3 regions of the Kitasatospora sp. NPDC041917 genome follow, and region 3 is predicted to be linked to each of the others. Evidence: riboswitches for the same ligand, from Rfam matches in the RefSeq annotation. Region 3 holds a riboswitch; each other region holds the start of a gene.
The links. A riboswitch is a leader RNA that binds a small molecule or an ion and turns the genes downstream of it on or off. The one in region 3 is predicted to bind cyclic di-AMP.
Positions count from the first base shown of each region.

Region 1: it holds a riboswitch for cyclic di-AMP, as region 3 does, so the genes downstream of both, ACZ6EM_RS27095 (C40 family peptidase) here and ACZ6EM_RS13090 (M23 family metallopeptidase) in region 3, are expected to answer to the same signal.
Region 2: it holds a riboswitch for cyclic di-AMP, as region 3 does, so the genes downstream of both, ACZ6EM_RS25475 (LysM peptidoglycan-binding domain-containing protein) here and ACZ6EM_RS13090 (M23 family metallopeptidase) in region 3, are expected to answer to the same signal.

Region 1 covers NZ_JBVJBI010000025.1:102,079-105,340, forward strand. The annotation lists gene ACZ6EM_RS27090 (C40 family peptidase) at 1-639, shown strand, start outside; cyclic di-AMP (ydaO/yuaA leader) riboswitch at 978-1,131, shown strand; gene ACZ6EM_RS27095 (C40 family peptidase) at 1,142-2,278, shown strand; gene ACZ6EM_RS27100 (C40 family peptidase) at 2,518-3,262, shown strand, end outside.
Region 2 covers NZ_JBVJBI010000022.1:125,779-129,040, reverse strand. The annotation lists gene eno (phosphopyruvate hydratase) at 1-444, opposite strand, end outside; gene ACZ6EM_RS25475 (LysM peptidoglycan-binding domain-containing protein) at 773-1,678, opposite strand; cyclic di-AMP (ydaO/yuaA leader) riboswitch at 1,684-1,852, opposite strand; gene ACZ6EM_RS25470 (cytochrome P450 family protein) at 2,074-3,262, opposite strand, start outside.
Region 3 covers NZ_JBVJBI010000008.1:271,203-274,464, forward strand. The annotation lists gene ACZ6EM_RS13080 (alpha/beta fold hydrolase) at 1-751, opposite strand, end outside; gene ACZ6EM_RS13085 (YiaA/YiaB family inner membrane protein) at 882-1,172, opposite strand; cyclic di-AMP (ydaO/yuaA leader) riboswitch at 1,382-1,540, shown strand; gene ACZ6EM_RS13090 (M23 family metallopeptidase) at 1,553-2,401, shown strand; gene ACZ6EM_RS13095 (hypothetical protein) at 2,524-3,262, opposite strand, start outside.

The DNA of each region.
Region 1 (3,262 bases), on a different contig from region 3:
CAGCAGGCCAGCAGCAGCCAGGCCGAGGCGCTCAAGGGGCTGCTGGACCAGCAGCGCCGGCTGGACCAGGAGAAGGTCGAGGCCTCCGCCGTGCTCGCCTCGCTGGACACCACCACCAAGGACCTGAACCAGGCCAAGGCGGACGTCAACACCAAGCTGAAGGCCGCCCAGGACCTGCTGAACTCGCTGAGCGCCACCGACCGCGCCGCGCTGAAGGCCCAGCAGGCGCAGGACGACCGCGCCTCCCGCGGCAGCGACCGGGTCGACCTCAGCAGCCTGCCGCCGGCCAGCGGCTACGCGGCCGTGGCGATGGCCAAGGCGATGAGCAAGCAGGGCTCGCCGTACGTGTGGGGCGCCACCGGCTCGACCACCTTCGACTGCTCGGGCCTGATGGTCTGGGCGTACGGGCAGGCGGGCGTCTCGCTGCCGCGCACCTCGCAGGAGCAGGGCCACTACGGCACCCGGGTGCCCTCGCTGGACCAGGCCCAGCCGGGCGACCTGGTGGTCTACGGCAACGACATGCACCACGTCGGGATGTACATCGGCAACGGCATGGTGGTCCACGCGCCGCACACCGGTGACGTGGTGAAGGTGATGAAGGCCGACGCGATGTCGATCAACACCATCCGCCGGGTCTGACGGCCCGACACGCCCGCGAGGCCCCTCCGGGGGCTGTGAAAAGCGCCACCCCTCGCGCGGGGGTGGCGTTCGGCTTTCCGCCCCTTCGCGGCCACATGCTGAGAACTGATCAGCCTTCTGTGTGCCAGTGGTCACCATCGGTCATTTTCACAGAAGAACTTGGGAAATCTTCGGTCTTTTTTCTGACAAGGATTTGAACGGATCACGGTTCAGTTACTAGGGTCGTGCCCTGAACCACCGCACTGTCGATCGCCCAGCCAGGGTGGCGGCGGTGGTTACCGTCGAGTTCGTGAGGCAGCGGGGCAGGTCGAAGCGACTGCCCGACAGGGGAGCCCAGTGGTTTGGGGGCGCTGCGGAGCGGAGCCGGGGAACCACGTTCCTCCGGGGTGAATCGACGCCAGGTCGGCCGATGGAACGGCCGTGAGGCGTCGTAGGGCATGCTTCCGGCCCGAACCCGTCAGCTCACCCGGTAGGCGGACGTAGGAAGAAGGAGTCCGCCTTCGTGGCGTCCCATCGTCGTCCCAAGCCCGCAGGCCGCGCCCGGGTCTCGATCCTGACCGGTGTCGCCGCGGCAGCCGTCGTCCTCTCCGCTCAAGGTGCCCACGCCGACCCGCAGCCGACCAAGGAACAGGTCAAGGGGCAGGTCGACCAGCTCAACGAGCAGGCCGAGATCGCGACCGAGAACTACAACGCGGCCCAGGCCAAGCAGCAGGAGCTGGAGAAGCAGGTCTCCGGCATGCAGGACCAGGTGGCCCGTCAGCAGGCCCAGGTCACCGAGCTCCAGGGCGGCCTGGCCGAGATCGCCGGCGAGCAGTACCGCAACGGGGGCATATCCCCGACCGTCCAGCTGATGTTCTCCTCCAGCCCGGACACCTTCCTCAGCCAGGCCGACGCGCTGAACCAGGCCGGCAGCACCCAGAAGGGTCAGCTGAAGGAGCTCCAGGAGCAGCAGCGCAAGCTCGACCAGGACCGCAACGAGGCCCAGGGCAAGCTCGCCGAGCTGGAGTCGACCACCCAGCAGCTGAAGGCCTCCAAGGAGGAGGTCCAGGGCAAGCTGAAGGCGGCCCAGGACCTGCTCAACACGCTGACCGAGCAGGAGCGCCAGGCGCTGCGCCAGGCCGAGGAGAAGGCCGCGGCCGACGCCAAGGCCAAGGCCGACGCCGCCCAGGCCCAGCAGCAGCAGGCCGACCGCGCCTCCCGCGACAACAGCCGCGGCGACCTCGCGACCGGCTCGTCCGGCTCGTCCGCCTCGACCGCCTCCTCCCCGGTGAAGGTGGCCCCGGGCAGCTCGCGCGGTGCCGCCGCGCTCTCGGCCGCCGCCTCCAAGATCGGCAGCCCGTACGTCTGGGGCGCCACCGGCCCGGGCTCCTTCGACTGCTCCGGCCTGATGGTCTGGGCGTTCAACCAGGCGGGCGTGTCGCTGCCGCGCACCTCGCAGGCGCAGGCCTCGGCCGGCACCCGGATCGGCTCGGACATCTCCCAGGCCCAGCCCGGCGACCTGCTGATCTTCTACACCGACGCCCACCACGTCGGCATCTACGCGGGCAATGGCCAGGTGCTGCACGCGCCCAAGCCGGGCGCGTCGGTGCGCTACGAGGCCGTCACCAACATGCCGCTGGCCTCCATCGTGCGGGTCTGATCACCGCTCGGACGCTTCCAGGCCCGGCCTCCCCCAGGGGAGGCCGGGCCTGCGGTTTTTCCTGCGGTTTTTCCCGAGGGCCGATCAAATGTCCGACAACAGCCTGAATATTCTGGTTGGCAGGGGTTTGGACTCGCTTGCCCTGACTCGCTAACGTCTGCCACCGGACTCCCGCTCGACGGCCGCCCGTCCCGGTGCGGCGGCGGGAGCCGCGCCGCAGGATTGGAGCCGCTGCCGCCATGCCCGTGCACCGCCGTTCCCAACTGCTCGCCCGGGCGCTGGTGCTGACCGCGGCCGCCGCCACCGCCCTGGGTGTGGCCGCCGGAGGCAGCGCCCAGGCCGCCCCCGGCAGCCCCGACCCGGGCGACCGCCAGGACGTCAAGACGCAGGTGGAACAGCTGTACGACGAGGCCGAGCAGGCGTCCGAGAAGGCCAACGCGGCGCAGGAGGCCCAGCGGCGGCTCCAGGGCGAGACCACGATCCTCCAGGGCGAGATCGCCGTGGCCCAGGACCAGCTCAACGGGCTGCGGGGCGACCTCGCGACGGTGGCCGGGGCCGAGTACCGCGGCGGCGGGATGACCCAGACCGCCCAGCTCATCCTCTCGCCCGACCCGGAGGGTTACCTGTCCCGCGCCCGCGCCCTGGGCCAGGCCGCCGCGCGCCAGCAGGAGACCCTGCACGAGCTGGTCGCCCGGCAGCGTCGGCTCGACCAGCGCCGGACCGAGGCGGCCGGCAAGCTCGACGAGCTGGACCGGACCCGCCGCTCGCTCGCCGACAGCAAGCAGCAGATCCAGCAGCGGCTGGCCAGCGCGCAGAAGCTGCTGAACGGTCTGGGCGCCGCCGAGCGGGCCCGGCTGACGGTCCAGGACGCCCGGGACGCCGAGCAGCGCGCCACCCGGGGCACCGACCGGCTGGACCTCGGCACCGCCCCGCCCGCCTCCGAGCGCGGGGCCGCCGCGCTGGCCGCCGCGGTGCGGATGATCG
Region 2 (3,262 bases), on a different contig from region 3:
GTTCATCATCGGGACCGGCAGGACGTGCGCGTTCGGGCCGCCCAGGTAGCGGAACAGCGGCAGGTCGCTGGCCTCGGAGGCGGCGTGCGCGACGGCCAGCGAGACGCCCAGGATGGCGTTGGCGCCGAGCGAGGACTTGTCCGGGGTGGCGTCCAGGTCCAGCATGGCCTGGTCGATCAGGCGCTGCTCGGTGGCGTCGTAGCCGACCAGCTCCGGGCCGATCTGCTCGATGACGGCCAGGACGGCCTTCTCGACGCCCTTGCCGAAGTAGCGGTTCTTGTCACCGTCACGCAGCTCCAGCGCCTCGAAGGCACCGGTGGAAGCACCCGACGGGACAGCGGCACGACCCGTGCTGCCGTCGTCGAGGCCGACCTCGACCTCGACCGTGGGGTTGCCGCGGGAGTCGAGGATCTCACGGGCTACGACGACATCGATGGACGGCACGAGGCATCTCCTTGCGGAAGCAGGGTCCGGTCTGACGGTGGTGCTGTCAGCAGGACGATTGCGGAGTCGTTACGACCAGAGCCTAACCGCCCGGGCTCCCGGGGCCACGTCCGCCTCGGTCCCGTCTCAGCGTGTGGCCCCACTACCCACCGGTAGTTCACCTGCTTGTCCCAGCTTGTCCCACCGGAGCGGGCGAATGCGGACGAAGGGGACCGGTAGGACCGGTCCCCTTCGGACGGCGGGGTGAGGCGGCGTCGGCGCCGGGTGCGGCGGGCGGGCCGGCGTCGAGCGAGCCGGCGTCGAGCGAGCCGGCGTCGAGCGGGCCGGCTCAGCCGAGGTGCAGCACCTGGCCGGGCATGATCAGGTTCGGGTCGCCGCCGACCGTGCCGTGGTTCTGCTCGTACAGCGCGTGCCAGCCGCCGGACACGCCCTGGGCGGCGGCGATGGTCGACAGGGTGTCACCGGCGCGGACGGTGTAGTCGTGGCCGGTGGTCTGCGGGGCCGACTGCGCGGCCTGCGGGGCGTACTGCGGCTGGGCGGCGGCCTGGCCGGCGTACTGCTGGTAGACGCTCTGGTGGCTGGTCCAGTACCAGGCGCCGTTGCTCTGGTACCAGTACACCTTGGCGTCGGCGTCCCAGCCGGCCTTGCCGGAGAAGCCCGGGGTCTGCGGCTGCGCCTGCTGCTGCGGGGCGGCCTGCTGGACCGGCTGCGCGGCGGGCTTCGGGGTCTGCTTCTGGGCGGCGGGCTGCTGCGCGACCGGCTTCTCGGCCGGCTTGGCGGCGGGCTTCGGGGTCTGCTGCTTGGGGGCGGACTGCGGCTTGGCGTCCGAGGAGGTGTCGACCGCGGCCGGGGCACCACCCTTGGTCAGACCGGCCTTCTGGGAGCAGACCGGCCAGGCGCCCGGGCCCTGCGAGGCCAGCACCTTCTCGGCGACCGAGATCTGCTGGGCCTTGCTGGCCTGGTTGGCCTGCGGCGCGTAGGCGGTGCCGCCGTACGCCTTCCAGGTGCTGGAGGTGAACTGGAGGCCGCCGTAGAAGCCGTTGCCGGTGTTGATGCTCCAGTTGCCACCGGCCTCGCACTGGGCGACGGCGTCCCAGGTGGAGGCGGGGGCGGCGGAGGCGCCGGTGGCGGTGAGGAGCGGCATCGCGAGTCCGACGCCGGCCACACCGGCGACGGCGATGGCCTTCTCGGCCTGGGTGCGACGACGGTGACGGCCAGTTCCAACGAACAGCATGAAGAGGTCCCTCTCCGCACGCCTGCGAGGTGAGCTGTCGGGTTCGGACCGGGAGGTGGCCCGGCCGCCGTACGCGGAAACGATTCCGCTCGGGCGGCTTCACCCCAAGCCGTGGGGAGACGGCAACAAACCTGGTTCCCCCGCCCCTGCCCAGGGTTCTGGTCGGTTTCCCGTGGCGCGGCGGGCAGGACTCGGCGTTCCGCGTACGAGGTCCGCAGCTGCGAACTCCAGGGAGAGTAGACAGATCATCAGACCAATCACAAGCTCATATCGTCGATATCACACAATAATTACGGCGCGTGTTCGATCGCCTACCAACGGCGGTGTTATGTCCGGATTGATGGGTGTTCACACCCCCGTCAGCAGGTGGTTCGCGACGTCCCGTCAGTGCGATCTCAGCACGTCGGAGGCGTGGCGGGAGTGTTCGGCGAGGCCTGCGGAGAGGCCTGCGAAGGAGCGTGCGGAGGGGTCTGCGGAGAGGCCTGCGGAGAGGCGTGCGGGGAACGGCTCTCCGGACTGAATTCCACCGGGAGTTCGCGCAGCCCACGCATGATCAGACCACCGCGCCACCGCAGGTCGTCCGCGCTTTCCGCGAGCCGGAGATCGGGCAGCCGGGAAAGCAGCGTGGTCAGCGCGGCACGACCCTCCAAGCGGGCGAGCGGAGCGCCGATGCAGTAGTGGATGCCGTGCCCGAAGCCCAGGTGGGGGTTGTCCGCCCGGGCCAGGTCCAGGGTGTTCTCGGCCGCGAACCGGGCCGGGTCGCGGTCCGCCGCGGCGAGCACCACCAGCACCGGGTCGCCGACCGGGATGTCCACCCCGCCGATGGCCAGCGGACGGGTCGCGAACCGCCAGGTCGCCATCTCCACCGGTCCGTCGTAGCGCAGGAGTTCCTCGATCCCGGTCTCCAGCAGCGCGCTCTCCCCGCGGGCCACCGACTCCTGCAGCAACCGGCGCTGCTCCGGATTGCGCAGCAGGGCGTACGTGCCGTTGCCGATCAGGTTCACGGTGGTCTCGAAACCCGCGAACAGGAGGATGAAGGCCATCGCCGCGGCCTCGTTCTCGGTCAGGTGCTCACCGTGGTCACTGGCCCGGATCAGGCCCGAGATCAGGTCGTCCCCGAGGTCCGCGCGCTTGCGGTGGATCAGCTCCAGCAGGTACGCCCGCATCCGCTTCACCGCCCGCCCCACGCCGCCGCGCCGGCCGCCGCCGTGGCCCGGCTTCGTGTGGCGCACCATCATCCCGGCCCAGTCCCGGAAGTCGTCCTGGTCCTCGGCCGGCACGCCCAGCATGTCGCAGATCGCGTAGATGGGGAGCGGGAAGGCGAACTCGTGGATCAGGTCCGCCGAACCGCGCTGCGCGAAGCCGTCGATCAGCCGGTCGGTGAGCTGCTGCACCCGCGGCTCGAACTCGGCCACCCGGCGCGGGGTGAACGCCTTCGACACCAGCCTGCGCAGCCGGGTGTGGTCCGGCGGGTCGATGTTCAGCAGGTGGGTCATCAGGTCCGCCTGCCGCTCCCCCGGGATGCCCACCCGGCCGGTGCGGTGCGCCTGCTCGCTGTGGTGCGCCGGGTTCTTCGACAGCCGG
Region 3 (3,262 bases):
ACCCCTCGATCATCACCTTGCGCGCGCCGAGCGCGGCGGCCTGCCGGTCGGCGACGAGCTCCGGCTTCGGGAAGTCGGGGTCCTTGCTGCCCATGACCACCAGCGCCGGGCACCGCACCGCGGCCGTCCAGCCGACCGGCGCCGAGTCGCCGTGGACGTACCCGCGGGTGGCGGTCTTCCGCCCCGGGGTGCGCAGCGCGGCGACCAGTCCGTCCACGTACGCGTCGAAGTCGGCGGGCTTGGCGCCCGGGAAGGCCATCCGGCGCAGGTAGAAGCCCCAGGAGGCCGGCCAGTGGACGAGGGCGGCGCCCATCAGGCCCATGACGCCGCGCATCAGGGCGCCCGGCGGCGGGTTCTCGACGAAGGCGTTGAGCAGGACGATCCCGGCGACCCGCTCGGGCGCGTCCCCGGCGGCCCTGACGACGGTCGCCCCGGTGTAGGAGTTCCCGGCGAGGACGGCGCGCTCGATGCCGAGGTGGTCGAGCAGGGCGAGGACGTCGCCGGCGATGGCGGCCGGGCCGTAGTCGTCCCACTCGACGGAGGACTCGCCGAAGCCCCGCAGGTCCACGGTGACGACGCGGTGGCCGGCGGCGACGAGCAGCGGACGCAGGTGCCGGTAGGCGGCCCGGCTGTCGAGCATGCCCGGGAGCAGGACGACGGGGGTGCCGTCGCCCTGCCGGGTGTCGTCGAAGGCGATCCGGCCGCCGGGAACGGTCAGGTACTGGGTGCTCGGGGTGATGGTGCCGTTCATGGGGTCCTCCTCGGGCCGCCGGTGCGGGACATCGGCGCGCGGGCCGATAGCCATAAAGCTAAGGCTAATAGCCTTAGCCGTCAAGCGAACGGCCGGGTGAGGGGTGGAGCGGAAGGAGTGGAAGGGATGATCAGACTCCCTCCACCTTGAACGGGTCGTGCTCGCTGAGCAGCTTCTCCAGCCTGGCCTGGTCCACCCGGGTGACCATCTCGTTGGACTCCTGCCGGTCCCGGATCACCTTCGCCAGCGTGAACGCCGAGGTGACGGTGTAGAGGAGGCCGATCCCGAGGAAGGCCCTGGTCCATCCGCCGACCGGCAGATAGGCGATCCCGACGGCGAGGGCGACGCCCGACAGGGCGAAGGAGAGGACGGCCTGGATGTGGTACGCGGCCGTGGTGCGGGTCTGCATCGATGTGCTCATGGCGCCAGGATGTGGCCGCCCGGCCGGGGCGCACATGAGTAGGAGTACTCAGATGGGACCGTGCGCGAGGGGGGTGTTCGCCGGTGTCGTTCGTTGACGTCCGATCACTTTGCCCTAGGCTGCTCCGAACGGATGGCTTGGAATCAGAGCCTCCTAGGATTAACGTTTGATAACGCAGCGCGGTTGTCAACGCCGTACCCAGACGGCACCGTGCGCCGTCGCCTAATCCCGCCGACCCGCCTCCGGGCAGGTCAGGGAGCCGGGGAACCACGTTCCTTGGGGTGAATCGGCGGGGCCCCGGCCCAGCCGTAGGAGACCTTCCTGCTCCGAACCCGTCAGCTAACCCGGTAGGCGCGAAGGAAGGAAAGGAGCGCGCCTCCGTGGCGTCGACGCACACCCCGGCACACCCGGCCGGCTTCGCAGCCGGTACCCAGCTCCTCGACCACCCCGGCACGGACGGCCCCGAGGCCTTCGGCCCGGAGGACTTCCCCGCGGAGGTCGAGACCAACCGCCACCGGATGCCGCGTCAGACCCGCGGAGCCTCCCCACTGCTCGGCGTCACCGCCGTCGCCGCCACCCTGGGCGCCACCGGCTTCGCCTCGGCGACCCCGGCCGCCGCCCCCGCCGTCGAGGCCCCGGACGAGACCCCGGTCGCCCTCTCCGCCGACCCCGGACTCGCGCTCGCCGCCCGCATCCAGCACCAGGCCGACAGCCAGCGCACCGCCGCCGAGGAGACCGCCCGGCTCCAGGCCGCGCAGGAGGCGGAGGCCAAGGCCGTCGCCAAGGAGGCCGAGGCCAAGCGCGCCGCCGAGGAGGCCGAGCGGGTCAAGGCCGCCGCCCTCACCCTCCCGGTGAAGGACTACCGGCTCTCCGCCCACTACGGCCAGAGCGCCCGCTACTGGGCCAACCTGCACACCGGCCTGGACTTCGCCGCCGACACCGGCACCCCGGTCTACGCGCTCGGCCAGGGCACCATCACCTCGGCCGGCTGGGCCGGCTCGTACGGCTACCGGATCGTCGAGACCCTGCCCGACGGCACCGAGATCTGGTACTGCCACCTCTCCTCGATCACCAAGGGCTCCGGCAAGGTCGCCCCCGGCCAGCAGATCGGCAAGGTCGGCGCGACCGGCAACGTCACCGGGCCGCACCTGCACATGGAGGTCCGCCCCGGCGGCGGCGCCCCGGTCGACCCGGAGCCCTGGCTCCAGCAGCGCGGCCTCAACCCCTGACCCGCGCGAGAAACCCGGTGCACCCGCGAGAGGCCCGCGCACCCGCGCGAGAAACCCGACGCGCACGCGAGAAGGCCCCGGCCCGGAGCAGCGGCTCCGGGCCGGGGCCTTCGTGCGAGGTCTCACTCCTCGGCGGGCAGCTGCGCCAGGTACGCCTCGATCTCCTCCTGGCCCGGCTCCGGCGCCAGCTCCGGGAACTCCGTCACCAGCAGCCGGGGCAGCCCCGGTACCGTCCACCCGCCGAACAGGTCGAGCGCCGCGTCGACCGCCGCCTCCTCGAACTGCCCGAAGTCCCCGGCCAGTTCGTCCGGCATCGGCCGCCCCTGCGCGGTCAGCTCGGCCAGGTTGCGGTAGCTGCGCCGCATCAGGCCCTGCTCCAGCAGCCGCCGGGCGCCGTCCGTGGCCATGCCGACCGACAGCACCCGGCCCGGGCCCCAGCCCTGCTCGTCCGGCTCGTCCAGCCAGCCGGCCGGCACCAGCGCCTCGTACGCGGCCAGCCGGTCCTCCTCCGCGAGCTCCGCGAAGCCGGCCAGCCAGTCCCGCACCGCCGCCCCGTCCGTGACGTCCACCCCGTACGCGTGCAGCAGCACCGCGTACAGCCGGGGCCAGGTCACCAGGTCGGCGCGGCGCAGCAGCCCGGTCGCGACCTCGCCCTGCCACTCGGCCTCCTCGTGCAGCCGCTCCTGGCGCTTGGCGTTCAGCCGCCGGGCCGCCCGCTGGTGGTCGATCAGCAGCCGGACGGCGTCGCCGTAGGCGAGCGGGTCCTCCTCGGGAGCGGGTTGGACGTACAGGTGGAGCCGCTCGTACAGCAGGTGCTCCACCGCGTCGGAGGTCAGTTCCGGCCAGCCGTCGTGCATCCTG